DNA from 3 places in the Nostoc sp. C96 genome. Region 1 is predicted to be linked to each of the others. Evidence: predicted binding sites of a transcription regulator. Region 1 holds the regulator's gene; each other region holds the start of a gene.
What was found. Region 1 encodes HrcA, which represses chaperone genes, less so after heat shock. Its sites were predicted from a motif close to TTAGCACTCNNGANTCNNGAGTGCTAA; they were not measured.
Positions count from the first base shown of each region.

Region 2: a site for HrcA is predicted at 4,313-4,339, ahead of groL (chaperonin GroEL). Genes of this name have one in related genera too.
Region 3: a site for HrcA is predicted at 1,914-1,940, ahead of groES (co-chaperone GroES). Genes of this name have one in related genera too.

Region 1 is NZ_CM182020.1:3,216,540-3,222,318, forward strand. Features, by position in the region: gene AC504W_RS13725 (trifunctional serine/threonine-protein kinase/ATP-binding protein/sensor histidine kinase) at 1-1,973, shown strand, start outside; gene AC504W_RS13730 (DUF2834 domain-containing protein) at 2,085-2,771, opposite strand; gene AC504W_RS13735 (tetratricopeptide repeat protein) at 2,793-3,506, opposite strand; gene hrcA (heat-inducible transcriptional repressor HrcA) at 3,723-4,820, opposite strand; gene AC504W_RS13745 (rhodanese-like domain-containing protein) at 5,190-5,549, opposite strand.
Region 2 is NZ_CM182020.1:1,031,594-1,037,372, forward strand. Features, by position in the region: gene AC504W_RS04465 (NAD(P)H-quinone oxidoreductase subunit N) at 16-1,569, shown strand; gene trxA (thioredoxin) at 1,719-2,036, opposite strand; gene fabG (3-oxoacyl-[acyl-carrier-protein] reductase) at 2,236-3,000, shown strand; gene AC504W_RS04480 (MraY family glycosyltransferase) at 3,031-4,113, opposite strand; gene groL (chaperonin GroEL) at 4,372-5,779, shown strand, end outside.
Region 3 is NZ_CM182020.1:2,306,215-2,311,993, reverse strand. Features, by position in the region: gene groL (chaperonin GroEL) at 1-1,485, opposite strand, end outside; gene groES (co-chaperone GroES) at 1,584-1,895, opposite strand; gene AC504W_RS10035 (hypothetical protein) at 2,580-2,741, shown strand; gene AC504W_RS10030 (response regulator transcription factor) at 3,082-3,759, shown strand; gene AC504W_RS10025 (DUF3386 domain-containing protein) at 4,287-4,940, opposite strand; gene AC504W_RS10020 (LuxR C-terminal-related transcriptional regulator) at 5,054-5,719, shown strand.

The sequences.
Region 1 (5,779 bases):
TGCAAGAAGCTTACTATTGTTACGCCAAATGGGGGGCAAAAGCCAAAGTTGCCGATTTAGAAAAACGCTATTTCCAACTACTTGCCCCGATATTACAGCAAAGTCGTTCAGCCTTCTCAACTGATGAAACTATTTTCGCTTTGGGGACTGTCACCTCCACAAATTCTGCCACGTCTAGCAGCAGTGTTTCCGATACCCTAGATTTAAAAGCGATTCTCAAAGCTTCCCACACAATGTCCAGTGAAATCGAACTAGAAAAATTGCTGGCATCTTTACTGAAAATCGTCATCGAAAATGCGGGAGCTGATAAATGCGTGTTAATGCTGTTAAGAGACTCGCGCCTGCTGATTAAAGGCTCAATTATTCTAGGAAAACAGCCAGTTGTTTTACAGAACCTCCGGGTTGAAGATAGTCAAGATATTCCCCACAAGGTAATTTACAAAGTCAAGCACAACAACCAAACTGTTGTTCTGATGGATGCAACAGCAGATCCCACTTTAGTCAAAGATCCGTATATACTGCGTCAACAGCCTAAAAGTATCTTGTGCAGTCCAATATTGCATCAAGGCAAATTGATGGGCATTTTATATCTGGAAAATAGTTTAGTTGCAGGAGCGTTTACAAGCGATCGCGTCGAACTCCTCAATCTACTTTGCGCTCAAGCCGCCATTTCCCTAGAAAATGCGCGACTTTATGAAAATTCCCAGAACTATGCTCAAAAATTGACACAATCTCTCACGCAATTGCAGGCTAATGAAATCCGCTTTCAAAATTTAGCCAATAATATTCCGGGTATGGTATACCAATTCCATCTGGCTGCGGATGGTTCCACCTCTACACCCTACGTTAGTTCTGGCTGTTGGGAGTTGTATGAGTTAGATCCAGAGTTGGTGATGGCAGGGATACATAATCTTTCTACAATGCACCATCCTGACGATAATGCAGCAATGATAGAAGCACTAGCCTACTCTGCACAAAATCTCACATCTTTTGAACAAGAATGTCGCCTTGTCCTGCCTTCGGGAAGGGTGAAATGGGTGCAATTTGCTTCAAGGCCAACGCGACAAGCTGATGGGGTAACTGTATGGGATGGGGTAGTGATTGATATTAGCGATCGCAAACAAGCAGAACTTGCCTTGCAACAAGCGCAATTACAAATAATTCAAAGTGAGAAAATGTCTGCTTTGGGTAACTTAGTTGCTGGTGTTGCTCACGAAATGAATAATCCTTTGGGTTTTATTGCTGCCAGTCTTAAACAAGCTAAACCCACCTTTAATGATATTGTGGAACACTTAAATCTATATCAAGAAACTTTTCCAAACAAAAGTGAAGAAATCGAAGACCATGCCGAATCAATTGACTTGGAATATAGCTTAGAAGACTTGCCCAAAATGCTTGATTCCATGACTTTGGCGTGTGACAGGCTCAAAAATATCAGCACTAGTTTACGTACTTTCTCTCGTGCCGATAAAGATTACAAAGTGCCGTTTAACATTCATGAAGGCATTGATAGCACTATTCTTATTCTCAAACATCGTCTCAAAGCTAACGAACAACGTCCGGCAATTGAAATTGTGAATCACTACGGTAATTTACCACAAATAGAGTGTTTTCCTGGGCAATTAAACCAGGTATTTATGAATATTCTCGCTAATGCTATTGACGCATTAGAAGAATCAAACATTGGACGGAATTTTGAAGAAATAAAAGCTCAACCCAACAGAATTAGCGTTACAACTTCACTAGAAAATAATCTAGTTAAAATCGCCATTGCTGATAATGGCAAGGGGATGAATGAATCAATTAAACAGAGGGTATTTGACAATTTATTTACTACGAAAGCTGTAGAAAAAGGAACGGGATTAGGATTGGCGATCGCCCGTCAAATCGTCGAAGAAACTCACAGCGGAAAATTGAGTTGTAACTCTGTTATCAATGAAGGTACTGAATTTTTAATTGAAATTCCAGTGTAAGCAGCTACACTAACAAAACCTGTCTCATGTCGCTCAAAATCAAGGCTTTTGGGTGACATGAGGCAGGCGGATTTGCTTGTTGTAGCCGCGAATTCTATTTGTTAGAGAGGATTACAAGATATGTGAATCAATCACTTGTTGCTTTGCTATATCTGTTGCATTATCTTCTGTTAATGCTGGACGTACACACAAATAAATCAAGGGGCCAAGTAAAGGTACTAAACTGATTAACCAAAATAGTTGATTATTTTTCCAGCCTCGACGCGCCATATCATCACCTAATAACACCGGAAATAATATGCACAGTAGGCAAAAATCTAAACTCATCACATGGATAAAGCGGTTAGTTTGCCACTGTTGGATAAAATCTTGCCAGTTGCCACCTTGTACTCCATAAGCAACTAGTATGCTGGCAATTACTGTGAGGATAATACCAGTCACACGCGAATCTAGCAGTTTAATGAAAATATTTTTTTTGCCAACAAACTCTTGATTTGGTTCTCGAAGAAATAAATAAGGCAATAATGCAAACGCACCGACACCAAAAGATGCAGTAGCGAATGGCCAAGCTGGGATTTTTTGACTTCTACCGTCAGTAAATACTAATGCACTATAGGCGAGAGGCCAAACCCCCATGAGATTAAATAACGAAATAATTAAAGGATTAATCCCTTGCCATTGTCCAATAGACAGTTTCTTGATTAACTCAAATGTATCTGGTTGATCGGGTGGCGCTAAGAAAAACGCATAAATAATCAACCCAATCCACAGAGAAAACAAAGCTACCTTCCTCAACATAAACTTAAAAATAACTTTATTTTAACGTTTTATGGTTTTTAATAGCTTCTCGGCTTTACTTATAACCTGTTTACGCTTGTAGTGGTAGTAAGAAGATTCTTTAACTTTAACAATAATAGTTTCCAAATAATTACGTGCAGTCTCCACATCACCCTGTCGATAGAGAATCTTAGCCAATGTTATATAAGCTTGTGGATGACTCCAATGTTGGATGTGATTTTCCAAATGTTGTTTAGCTGCTGCAAATTCTTGTAAAGCAAACAGTGTTTCGCCATAAATTAAAGAAGCGTCACCATATTGATAATCTGGGTCTATTTTTAATATAGTTTGTAAATACTGTTGAGCAGAAGCAAATTCTTGATTTTGAATATCAATAACTGCTGCATTCCAAAGGGTTTGCAGATTATCATCTGTGTTTTTTAAATCTTGTTTAGAGGTTGTTTCTGCTTGATAAAATCTTCCAAAATCGCCAATGTTAACTTTGCCTATACCTATACTTCTTGCTTGTGTTGCTGCTGTCCACAGTTTGTGGCTACTTTTCCAGTAACTCAAATAATTAAGAAGTGGGACATTACTTCGTGATATCCAGCGCGTGAAAAAGTAAGCGATCGCACCCGGAAAGTTAACCAGAATCAAAATCCACAGCCATAATCGCTGCTTCGGTTCGTTGCGAATACAGTCATAAAGCATGAACAACCAAAATCCGGTCATTAACAATCCCACAATTTTGATCATTGACTGAATCCCCTAGCCGAGCTTAATGTTTAATTCTTCCTCAGAAAATGCGTTTCACTTGAGAAATGAGTTTAACTGCGTTTTTGGGATAATACTCTGTAATTTATGTAATGTAGAAACGTATGAGGAAGTAAATTCCATTAAAACCTAGATGAAGCTAAATCATCAAGGGTAATTAAATATACAAATTCAGTCAGTGGGATTGCTAAAAATCTGTTAGCTAAAAGCTTCTGAGAGGTAATCGGCGGCGGCGGCTACTACTGCGATCGCACTTTCGTAATCTAGGCGGGTTGGCCCTAAAACTCCCACGCTACCTATAGGTACAGAACCTCGGCGGTAGGTAGAAGAAATTAAACTACAAGTACGTATCGGCTCTAGTGGATTTTCTGCTCCAATTCGCACTGTCACTCTAGATTTACTAGTGTCTTCTATTTCTGGTTCATCACAAATTAATTGCCATAGTTTATCTTGTTCTTCTTCTAACAATTGCATAATCGTTTTGACTTGCTGCAATTGGGAAAATTCTGGTTGACGCAGAACTTCTGCTACACCCCGCACCATAATTTGTGTCGTATTTGGTGCTTGAGTGCGACGACTTAATTCCGCAATTGCACTTTTCAGAAATTCTCCATAACGTTGAAATTCTTGATCTAATTGGCTCCAATCTAGGTTAGCTATTTCTAGTAAACTCCGCCCTCGTAAGTGGCTATTTAAGAAGTTAGAAACAATCTGCAACCCACGATCAATTACTTCAGAATCAAGTTGAGCATCTTCTTTTACAGGCGGCAAATCCATTACTTTAGAATGAGTTTCATAGCCATCTGTGACTAAAATCAGCATAATTCTACCAGCTTCAATTTGCAGCAATTGCAAATGCCTGACTAAGGCTGTTGAAGTTTGTGGCATAGTAATTAAGCTAATACAACCACTCAATGTGGCTAAAATCTGCGCGGCTCCGTGGATCAGGGCTTCTAAACTCCAATCTTCCCATTGCAGCCGTTGTTGGAGTGACAATTCTACTTCTTTAGCTAAAGTTTCTGTTCGTGTAGTGTCTCGCAGAGAAGGTGCAATTAACTGGTCAACATAGATGCGGTAGCCTGAGTCAGAAGGGATTCTTCCGGCTGAGGTGTGTGGTTGATAAAGTAGCCCAGATTTTTCTAATGCACTCATCACATTCCGAATGGTGGCCGAGCTTACACCTAGGTCATACTCTTCAACTAAAACCTTTGATCCAACAGGTTCTGCTGTAGCAATGTAGTGACGTACTGTTGCCCAAAGTATGTGCTGTTGTCGATTTGTCAACTGGACTTCCATAAGGTATTTATGACTGAAAGCAAATTTAAGAAAAATTGGAAAAATTTTTTAGCTAATGCAAAAAAGACTAAATATTAATTAATTAAGATAGCAAAATGTTTATTTCTATTATAGTTACTTATAGCAACATTCTTAGATTGCTAATTCTGAACTAATAAATATTCCCAGCAAAAGTTATTTAACGATTTAAAGTTTTTTAATTGTTAAGTATCTTCCCACAAATTGCTCATATAAGCTGTATTGTTAGATACTTATTTTTCTCACCCTTTAAGATAAATGTCGTCAGGGTAAATGCTGATTGTGGGAAGCGGAAGGTAGGGAGTACGGGGAAGAACCAATGACTAATAACTAATGACCATTGACCATTGACTAATATTGCGGAATTGTTGGGTCAACTAGGTGGGAATAGGCAGCAATACCACCAGAAATATTTTTTACATTGGTAAATCCTTGAGCCAGTAACCACTGACACATCTGAGCAGAACGAACGCCATGATGGCAAAGTACCAGAGTTTCAGCTTCTAGATTCAACATTGCGAAGATTTGTTCGTTCCAGTTAGCGAATTCACTCAACGGGAAGTTAACAAACCCTGGAAGACTAGCGATCGCTAATTCTTGGGGTTCACGTACATCTACTAACTGAATATTTGCATCACCAGCAGCTAAACGTTCTGCTAATTCCTCAACACTAATCTGAGTCATGGGTTGACCAAAGGATTTATCTGTCATGAAGTTTTTGTAAACGATCCTATACATTTATGTTGACAGAAAACCTTTCCCTTAGCATGAGCATCCATTCTTAATAACGGAACTATAGCTACGTATCATAGATTTTTAGTTGAGGCTGTCAATAGTCAAAAAAAGCTTGACTATTGACCATTGACTGTTGACAACTAAACACATTGATTTAGTGGGTTAGTTGCTTAAGTCTTGACTAATTCTGGTTAAATGGCTGTGAA
Region 2 (5,779 bases), 2.2 Mb from region 1:
AAACCTATATATCTCATGGATTTTGCTAATCTTGCATCCCAGTTGAATGCTGGAACAATTCTGCCAGAGGGAATTGTGATTGTTACCCTCTTAGGGGTTTTGATTGTTGATTTGATTTTGGGGCGTACATCCGCACGCTGGATTGGATATCTAGCGATCGCAGGTTTACTAGCTGCAATTGTCGCTCTGTGCTATCAATGGGACGCTATCAACCCCATCTCTTTTAGTGGTGGCTTCACTGGTGATGACCTCAGTATTGTGTTTCGCGGTATTATCGCGTTGTCTGCCGTTGTCACGATATTGATGTCAATTCGCTACGTTGAGCAGAGTGGTACTGCTTTAGCCGAATTCATCGCAATTTTGCTGACTGCTACTCTAGGAGGAATGTTCTTATCTGGTGCTAGTGAGTTAGTGATGATTTTCATCTCACTAGAAACTTTAAGTATTTCCTCTTATCTGCTGACAGGCTATACCAAGCGCGATCCTCGTTCTAACGAAGCGGCGCTGAAATATCTGTTGATTGGTGCTGCTAGTACAGCAGTATTTTTATACGGCGTTTCGTTGCTGTACGGTTTATCGGGTGGTCAAACAGAATTAAGTGCGATCGCCAACGGTATCATCACAGCTAAAGTTAGCCAATCCCTCGGTTTGGTGATTTCTCTCGTTTTCATCATTGCAGGTATTGGCTTCAAAATTTCCGCTGCACCCTTTCACCAGTGGACACCAGACGTTTATGAAGGCGCTCCAACTCCAGTTATTGCCTTTTTATCTGTTGGTTCCAAAGCCGCTGGGTTTGCTTTAGCCATCCGCCTACTAACTACCGTCTTCCCAATGGTGGCTGACGAATGGAGATTTGTGTTTACAGCCCTCGCCATTCTCAGCATGATCTTGGGTAATGTGGTGGCTCTCGCACAAACTAGCATGAAACGGATGCTGGCTTATTCATCCATTGCTCAAGCTGGGTTTGTGATGATTGGCTTGATTGCTGGTACAGAGGCGGGATACGCCAGTATGGTATTTTATCTGCTGGTTTATTTGTTTATGAACCTGTGCGGTTTCACCTGCGTGATTCTCTTCTCCCTACGCACCGGAACCGACCAAATTAACGAGTACTCAGGTTTATATCAAAAAGACCCACTGTTGACATTAGGCTTGAGTATTGCCTTGCTCTCACTAGGAGGTATTCCACCACTAGCGGGATTTTTTGGCAAAATCTACTTGTTCTGGGCTGGTTGGCAAGCTGGTCTTTATGGCTTAGTTTTGCTAGGTTTGGTAACTAGTGTTGTCTCCATCTATTACTACATTCGTGTAGTCAAAATGATGGTAGTTAAAGAACCCCAAGAAATGTCCGACGTAGTGAAAAACTATCCCGAAGTACGTTGGGATTTACCTGGATTAAGACCTTTACAAGTAGGGTTAGTAGTCAGCTTAATTGCGACTACCATAGCTGGGATTTTGTCAAACCCACTGTTCACCTTAGCGAACAATTCCATTTCTCACACGCAAATCTTACAAGCAACAATTACTAAAGTGAGTACAGTTCCTCTAGAAGAACCAGAAAAGCTGTAGCTTACTTTATACCTGTATTTATGGCTAATAGCTAATCATTGATGATGAAAAGCTATTAGCCATTTTTATTTGATAAAAACTCTACAATTAATCTGTAGCAATAGGCCAGATGCTTAAGCAAAAAAATTGCACTCTGTTACCTACTATATCTAAATTAAATTTTGGAGATGCTGCACTAACTGGGGTGCTTGCAAAACTCCCTCAATTTTATCTACAGGCTTACCCTCTTTAAATAACATGAGTGTTGGCAGGGCTTCAATACGATATTGACTAGCCAATTCGGTGTATTTTTCTGTGTCAATTTTAACAATGCGTAGACGGTCTTTTAATTGAGCATTTACTTGATCTAAAATCGGCCCCATCATTTTGCAAGGGCCACACCATTCAGCGTAAAAATCTACTAATACAGGTACATCAGAACCAGAAAGCATTTCTTCAAAACTGTTGAAATGTTTTTTAGTGGCCATACGACACACACCGAATTTTTATGGATTGCTTTTAATCTTAATGCGTGCTTTCAAGAATAGCTGTAACATTATTTTATTTTTATAGTCAATGGTCAATAGTTTGCTCTTAGCCCCACAAATATTGTCCTTGAGTGAATTAACAAGCACAAATAGCCATAAGATTATTAGCGCGGTAATTCAAAAGCTTAAGGAATAATTCATGGAAGTTTTGCCAGAAAACTTGCAAAGTCTTAAAGGAAAAGTAGCAATTGTTACTGGTGGTTCGCGTGGCATTGGAAAGGCGATCGCACTCGAATTAGCAAAATATGGAGCTAGTGTAGCGGTTAATTATGCTAGTTCCAGTACAGCAGCAGATGAGGTAGTTACAGATATTACTGCTGTTGGTGGACAGGCGATCGCATTGCAAGCTGATGTTTCGCAAGCAGATCAAGTAGAAGCACTAATTAATGCCACCACAGAAAAATTTGGTCGAGTTGATATTTTAGTTAACAATGCTGGAATTACCCGTGACACCTTACTTTTGCGGATGAAGCCAGAAGAATGGCAAGCCGTAATTGACCTGAATCTGACGGGCGTTTTCTTATGTACCCGTGCCGTTAGTAAAATCATGCTCAAGCAACGTTTCGGGCGAATTATTAACATTGCCTCTGTTGCTGGACAAATGGGCAACCCTGGCCAAGCAAATTACAGTGCTGCCAAAGCAGGAGTCATTGGCTTTACTAAAACAGTTGCAAAAGAACTCGCTACTCGCGGTATCACAGTGAATGCAGTCGCCCCTGGTTTCATCACCACCGATATGACCAGCAATCTCAGCAACACCGAAGAAATTTTAAAATTTATCCCTCTTGGTCGCTATGGGCAACCAGAAGAGGTAGCTGGGATGGTGCGCTTCCTTGCTGCCGATGCCGCCGCCAATTACATTACAGGGCAAGTTTTCAATGTCGATGGTGGCATGGTGATGTAATGACGCGACGCAGGAGCGTCGCTAACGGAATTACGAATTATTTAAGATTCTTTGGCAAACTGTAAAGCCTAACAAAATAATGATGCTCACACTGGTAGCAACTATGACAGACAAAGGCATATTTCGGATGTGCATTGCCAGCAAGTTGCCAATTAAGGTAATTGTCCAAAGAGTAAATGCAGCGTGACTTTGCGAGAACCCCCAAGCTAATAAACGGTGGTGTAGGTGATCCTTGCCAGGAGTACTGAGGGGGTTTTTTCCTGCTAATAATCGCCGTAAAAACACTTGGGTAGTGTCTAAGACTGGTAATAGCAAAAATAAAACCGTCGGTACTAAAGAAAAGACCGTAGTTACCTGCAAGTCACCTAAAATACTGGTCGCAGCCAAAACATAACCAAAAAAGTATGCTCCCGCGTCACCCATAATGATGCGTGACGGGTGGAAGTTGTGGCGTAAAAAACCTAAAGCTCCACCTCCTAAAGCTGCCAACACTAAGGTTGCTGCCGCTTTGTTAGGAAATTGGGCGGAAACTGCCAACAAACTCATAGCGGTAATAAAACTGATCCCGCCGGCTAATCCATCCATTCCATCCATCAAATTGATGGCGTTGGTAATTCCAACAACCCAGAGTACTGTAATCAACATTGATAACAGTGAGTCTATGGGCGTGCCGAAGACAACTTTGATGCTGATGCCATTGGCTACCAGCAACAAGGCTGTGATGATCTGTGTCCACAAGCGCACAGAAGGGGGTAAACCGAACTGATCATCAATAAAGCCGACTAAAACTAGGATTGATCCTCCTAGTAGCACAGTTAAAACCTGTGCCAAAACACTTTGTAATTCAATTGGTCGTAACAAACTAGCAAGAACTAACGCGGCAATTACTCCTGCATAAATAGCCAAACCCCCAGCATTCGGTAAAGGTTCCCGATTTAGCCGTCGCGCATTTGGTTGGTCAGCCCAACCAACCCGCAGGGCAAACTTGCGTACTGTGGGTATTAAGCGCCATGTCACTAGCCAAGCAAAAAGAAACGTAAATACTACTGCCAACCAGCCGATGCCGCTTGGGTCGGCAATACCCAGAGACTTAAGGGAGTTGTATAGATTCATCTCCCAATTCAACCATTACTGCCTGTATCCTACATGAGCATCAAATGTATATTAATCAATTTTTTAATAAAAGGTAGTGGAAAACTATGAAGTTAAAAGGTAAAAGTAAAAAGCTTATTTTGCCTTTTTACTTTTTACTTCTTCAGTACCCAGTACCAATCCTGATCAATTCCATTTATAATCTGACCAGCTTGGGTTATTAGCACTCTGAGTCTGTGAGTGCTAAATTGTCTAATGGAAGCGCTAGAGAAGTGAAACATGGCTAAAATTATTTCCTTTGATGAAGAATCACGGCGGGCGCTAGAACGAGGTGTCAACGCCCTAGCCGATGCAGTGAAAATTACTTTGGGGCCAAAGGGTCGTAACGTCCTGTTAGAAAAAAAATATGGTGCGCCCCAAATTGTCAATGATGGAATCACGGTCGCTAAAGAAATTGAATTAGAAGACCCTTTAGAAAATACTGGTGCGAGACTGATTCAAGAAGTAGCATCTAAAACTAAGGATATTGCTGGGGATGGTACTACTACCGCCACCGTTTTAGCACAGGCATTAATTAAAGAAGGTCTGAAAAACGTTGCGGCTGGTACTAACCCTATCAACTTAAAGCGCGGGATTGACAAAACTATCGAAGCGCTGGTGGTAGAAATTGCCAGAGTGGCTAAACCAGTAGAAGGCGATGCGATCGCTCAAGTTGCCACAGTCTCGGCAGGTAACGATGAAGAAGTCGGCAAGATGCTGGCAGAAGCAATGGAAAAAGTCACCAAAGATGGTGTCATTACCGTTGAAGAATCCAAATCCCTAACCACTGAACTCGAAGTAGTAGAAGGGATGCAAATCGACAGAGGTTATATTTCTCCGTACTTCATTACTAACAACGAACGGCAGATCGTTGAATTTGAAAATGCGCGTATCCTGATTACCGATAAGAAAATCAACAGCATTCAAGAATTAGTTCCCGTACTCGAAAAAGTTGCCCGTTTGGGTCAACCACTATTGATTGTTGCGGAAGATGTAGAAGGAGATGCCTTAGCAACTTTAGTAGTCAACAAAGCACGGGGTGTGTTGACTGTGGCTGCTATCAAAGCGCCTGGATTTGGCGATCGCCGCAAAGCTATTTTGCAAGATATTGCCATCCTCACCGACGGTCAGTTAATTTCTGAAGAAATCGGTTTAAGCTTAGATACTGCTTCTTTAGAAACTTTGGGAACAGCCCGCAAAATCACCATCGACAAAGAAAACACAACAATTGTCGCTGGTAGCACCACTAAGCCAGAAATTCAAAAGCGGATTGGTCAAATTCGCAAGCAGTTAGAAGAAACTGATTCGGAATACGACAAAGAAAAACTGCAAGAACGCATTGCTAAATTAGCTGGCGGTGTCGCAGTGATTAAAGTTGGTGCAGCCACCGAAACCGAACTCAAAGACCGCAAACTGCGGATTGAAGACGCACTCAACGCCACTAAAGCAGCCGTAGAAGAAGGAATTGTTCCTGGTGGTGGTACAACCTTAATTCACTTGTCTACCAAAATAGACGAAGTTAAGCACAGCCTCAATGAAGAAGAAAAAATTGGGGCAGATATTATCAAACGCGCTTTAGAAGCACCCTTGCGCCAAATTGCTGAAAATGCTGGCGATGAAGGTTCTGTGATTGTTTCTAAAGTGAGAG
Region 3 (5,779 bases), 910 kb from region 1:
GTCAACGATACCAGCAGCCAACATATCAACGAATTCGTTGGTAGCAGCGTTGAAACCAACGTTGAATTCTTGCTCTTTAACGCGTTCAGCAATGACAGCGCCATTTTGACCTGCGTTTTCAGCAATTCTCTTCAGAGGTGCTGGTAATGCACGAGAGACAATTAAAGCACCAGTCAACTCTTCATCTTTGAGATTAGCTTTAGCCCACTCTTCCAATTGAGGAGCGAGGTGAGCCAGAGTGGTACCACCACCAGGAACGATACCTTCTTCTACCGCAGCTTTAGTAGCGTTGATAGCGTCTTCGAGGCGCAGTTTCTTGTCTTTCATTTCGGTTTCGGTGGCTGCACCAACTTTCACTACAGCTACACCGCCAGCCAATTTAGCCAGACGCTCTTGCAGTTTTTCTTTGTCGTAGGAAGATTCAGTTTCGTCCATTTGACGACGAATTTGTTCGATGCGAGCTTTAACGCCAGCTTCGTTACCTTCAGCAACAATTGTGGTGTTGTCTTTGGTGATGGTGATGCGGCGAGCTTTACCTAAACCATCAAGCTTGGTGTTTTCTAGCTTTAGACCAGCATCTTCAGTGACGAGTTGACCACCAGTGAGGATAGCAATATCTTCTAGCATAGCTTTGCGGCGATCGCCAAATCCAGGCGCTTTCACAGCAGCTACATTCAGCACACCACGCAAGCGGTTAACAACCAAGGTTGCTAAAGCTTCTTTTTCAATATCTTCAGCAATAATGACTAAGGGTTTGCCTTGACGGGCAACTTGCTCAAGAACGGGTACTAAATCTTGTACTAAAGCGATTTTCTTATCGGTCAGCAGTAGATAAGGATCATCGAATACTGCTTCCATCCGTTCAGGATCGGTGGCGAAGTAAGGAGAGATGTAGCCTTTGTCAAAGCGCATCCCTTCGGTGATTTCCAATTCGGTGGTCATGGATTTCCCTTCTTCTAGGGAAATTACGCCTTCTTTACCCACCTTGTCCATTGCTTGAGCAATCATCTGACCGACTTCATCGTCGTTACCGGCAGAGATAGAACCAACTTGAGCAATAGCTTTGGAATCTTCTACAGGACGAGCGTGTTCGGCAATTTTTTCTACCAAAAAGATGGTGGCTTTATCAATACCGCGCTTCAACAGGATGGCGTTAGCGCCAGCGGCTACGTTCCGTAAGCCTTCTTTCACAATTGCATGAGCCAATACGGTAGCAGTTGTGGTACCGTCACCCGCAGCGTCATTGGTTTTAGAAGCAGCTTGACGAATCAAAGAAACGCCAGTGTTTTCAACGTGGTCTTCTAATTCAATTTCTTTAGCGATGGTCACACCGTCATTCACGATTTGGGGTGCGCCGAATTTCTTCTCTAGAACTACGTTGCGACCTTTGGGGCCGAGGGTTACAGCTACAGCCTCAGCTAAAATGTCCATGCCTCGCTCTAGAGCGCGACGTGCGTTTTCGTTGTAAATAATGCGCTTTGCCATAGTTGTTAATCTTCCTGTGTCATTTGATGTGTGTCACTTGTCATTTGTCATTTGTCATTTGTCTAGGGACGATTGACTGTTGACCATTGACTTTTTGACTAACTAACTACTGCTAGAATGTCTTTTTCAGAAAGCAGTACGTATTCATCGGTGCCGAGTTTCACGTCTGTGCCAGCGTACTTGGAGTACAGCACTTTATCGCCAACTTTGACTTCCAACTCTTGACGACTACCGTCATCGTTACGCTTGCCAGGGCCAAGAGCAACAACTTCCCCTACTTGGGGCTTTTCTTTGGCGGTGTCAGGCAAATATAGACCACCAGCGGTCTTTTCTTCCGATGCGCTTACTTTTACGAAAACGCGATCGCCCAAAGGTTTAACTGTAGATACGCTTAAAGATACAGCTGCCATAAAATTTTTTCTCCAGAGTTAGCACTCTCAACTCCTGAGTGCTAATTTACCGAAGTAAAGCCTGCAATGGCAACATTTTCTGATGTACGGGTTCCCGAACTGTTGGAAGAAGGCAGGGGAGCAAGGGAGCGGAGGGGATAAAAATTTCTCTTTGCTTCACTGCACACTACTCCCCATCTCCTCTGCACCTCTGCACCCCTGCCCCTCTGCTCATTTCCCCACTCCCCACCTTCAGTAATCGGAAGTTCACTTAAGTATAAGTACCTAATTAAGTTTAATTTTCTGATTTTCATCAGTAAGTTACGAATATTTTTATATGGTCAACTTTATTTGCAAAGCTTGGAAATTGTTATAGAACAGTAAACAGGGATCTGAATCATGAGTAACAATACCAAGATTCAAAAAACCATCACATCGACACAGCCATTAAACATGTAGACAACAAGAAAACCTTAAGTAATTGTGTAAAAATTTTAGGAATTGCCAAAAATCAGCGACATATTTTTATGTATGCTGACCACATTGTTGCTAACTACGGTTAACAGCAAGTTAGTGGGTAGTTCTGGGAAGGCCTCCATTAGCTACTTCAAGAACTAAAACTTGATTAAAAGCTATGAAAGTTTACCCTTCTGTATCTTGACAATTCAAGACAATTGCTTGCCACTTTGTTGTTCTAGACAGATAATGGTTGTCTGCTCGGATGGTGGTGTCTGGTATCGCCAAGCAAATTTGCAAGTTATTGAGAGGATCATCCAAACATACTTGATCGGCATCATGGTGGTAGAAGAATTTGCATTTTTAACCCATCTTTGCCGGAAATTCCCCTACTTGCTTGTTAACATCTGATAAGGCTTCACATCCGCAGGATATAGTAAAGCAGTACGCTGATGAAAGTGCGAGTTGTTATAAAGCTAGGGTCATCTGAAGCCAATACTTACTAGTGAATGGCAGACGATTATTATTTAATCAGTGTTTTTTCACCCACCACTTTCAAAGCGATATATAATAGCGCATTATAATTACTACTGCTCTACGTATCCTTACCGGACTTTTGCCGATGAGCTAGTGGTCTTAAATAAGGTGAGAACCGCTTTTGAGACTTCGAGGAAGCAAAGGCAAGTTAAGTGGGAAAAAAGACAACATCTCGATAAATCCACCATATTAAGGATAACCATTCAAGACCTTGATGGACCGAAGCGCGACAAGTGCCACTGCTATGAAAGAGCCCAGCATGAAAGATCACAAACGCCTTCTACTAATTGATGACGACCCTAACCTCATCTTGCTGGTGAAGGATTACTTGGAATTTAGAGGATATGAAGTCGTCACTGCGGAAAATGGACGTGAAGCTCTGGAAATTCTAGAGCATGACGTTCCAGATATGATCATCTGTGACGTAATGATGCCGGAAATGGACGGTTACACTTTTGTAGAACAAGTCCGGCAAAATGAACGCACTAGTTGGATTCCCGTTCTGTTTTTGTCAGCCAAAGGACAAAGTGCAGACCGAGTGAAAGGTTTAAATAAAGGTGCTGATGTCTATATGGTCAAGCCCTTTGAACCAGAAGAACTCGTTGCACAAGTAGAATCTTCGCTGAAACAAACTATCCGTTGGAAGGAACACCAAGCCAAAGGCGGAGAAAACGGTTCCCGTATTCAGGTTCCCTTTGATGTGCAGTTAACTCCCACCGAACTGAAAGTAGTCCAGTTTGTAGCTAGGGGTTTAGCGAACAGAGAAATTGCTGAAGAATTAAATGTTAGTCAGCGTACCGTTGAAAGCCATGTGTCCAATATGTTGGGCAAAACCAATCTCCACAACCGCACTGAATTAGCGCGGTGGGCGATTGAAAATCAAATGGCTTAAAAGGCTTTCAGCATTCAGCCGTCAGCTTTTGACTGTTTCACTGGCCGCTGATAGCTGAAAGCTTGCTTACATCTAACGAGAACAATATCTCCTGAGAGTAAATTGAGGTAGATAGAATGCTTCCCGTTGGCAAAACTGCTTTGAGCCAGTGAGATAAGAAAGCAGCTAAATTCTGATCAAATGCGCCAATCTCAGCAGCAGCGCACCCCATTGAAAAATCCAGTCATCCCAGGACAAGTGACTTCAGCAATTATTACTGCCTAATAGTTATTGAATGCACGGGACAAATGACATGATTGCATCTACCCTCCTTGGGGTATCTCATGATTTTATCCTGTGCTGTGGAAGATAGTTCTTTGTGACGCGCATTAGTGCTAAGACATAACAAGAGCGCGAAAATGGTGAATCCTGCAAGTAATTCACTGCATCACTCTACCCAAATATTAAAAGCGATCGCCCTAACATCACCAGTGCGATCGCTTTTAGTTTTAATCAACTTCTCCAGGTGGGAGGGGACAGAAACTTTTTTAAGCAGCAGATTCCAACAACTGAATATTCGAGAAAATAAATTCTTGAATATTTAGATGTCCGTTGGTTTCGGTGCGAATTTCCCGGCGGTTGAGAATGAAGTATTTGCCTACTTTTTCATATTCATCGGTGAATTCGCTTCTACCACCCTTTTGTTCGCCAGTCTTGGGATCGTGGTAAACAGAATCATAGGTATGAGACAAGTAACCTTCGCCAGTTTGGTGGCTGCTGAAGGTGTTGATAGTCACGAAAATGCCATGAATTTGACGGTGAACCAGACAAACTTCGTTATTGCGGACTTTATATTTATCGCCAGAACCTTTACCACCAACTAAAATTTCCACTGCATCAGTTAAGTCGGTGTCACCATAGCTAAAGGTATTTTCGCTGTGGGTATCTTCAAAGCTGCGACGGATGCGGTGAATAGCAATTTCCCAAGCTTGACCGTGGATGGCTTTTTTTACGGCTTCGTCTTCAACTCCCAGAACTTCCGCCTTGAGATCAGCATTGATGATTACTTTACCTGTAGTAACTTTATCGTCATACTTATAGGTAACATCTGCGGTATAACCTGGGAAATTGTTATCCCATGTGTAACGGTTTTCATAAGCAGCCCGGAAAAGTTCCTGAGCAGAGAGTTTGGTAACTGTCATGTGCTTCTCCTAGCGTATCCAGTGATAATAGCGTTTTATTGTTGCTGGTATTAGCATAGAAGTAATTGTTGAGTAGAGCATAGTCCCCAATGGGGTACACTTTGGGTACACTTATGGCTAATTCTCTTCATGCTGTATTTGGTGCGATCGCTACTGTCCGTAATGAGCAAGAGCTACATCTAGCCCTGAAGGATAACATTAGCGAGCATTTTGGCGTACAGCATTGGGGTATCTATCTTTTAGATGACCAAGTAGCAACAGAAATTAATATTCCCGCTATTCCCTCTGTATGTTTAGAGGGTAATCCTGTTGGACGCTATGTAGTTGAGCGTCACGCTCCCGCCCATGAGCAATTATTATTATCACCAGGAGACTGGAAACATTTTTGTTCTCGTTCTGACCACGAACATGTGATGACTGGGCCAATTGTTTGCGATGGTCAGTTGATTGGTACATTACACTTAGCACGCGATCGCGGCCAGCCTGCTTTTGATGGCAACGATTTAGCTGACTTGAGTGCTGTATGCTTGCATTTGTCAGCCAAAATTGCAACTTTAAGGGCAAAACCCACAACTTCACCGTTAGTTAGCCGCTTGACACCACGGGAGTTAGAAATTGCGGAATTGGTGGCGCAAGGTTTAACTAACGCAGAAATTGGTGAAAAACTTTGGATTACGCAAAACTCTGTGAAACAGGCTTTAAAGCGGATGTTTCGCAAGCTAGAAGTATCAGCACGAGCCGAGATGGTGGCGAAATTACAAGATGTTTTGGTTTCGTAGAGTCATGATGTGCGATCGCAGTTAGTAGGCATAATCTTATTTTCTTGTTTATAGTCAGTA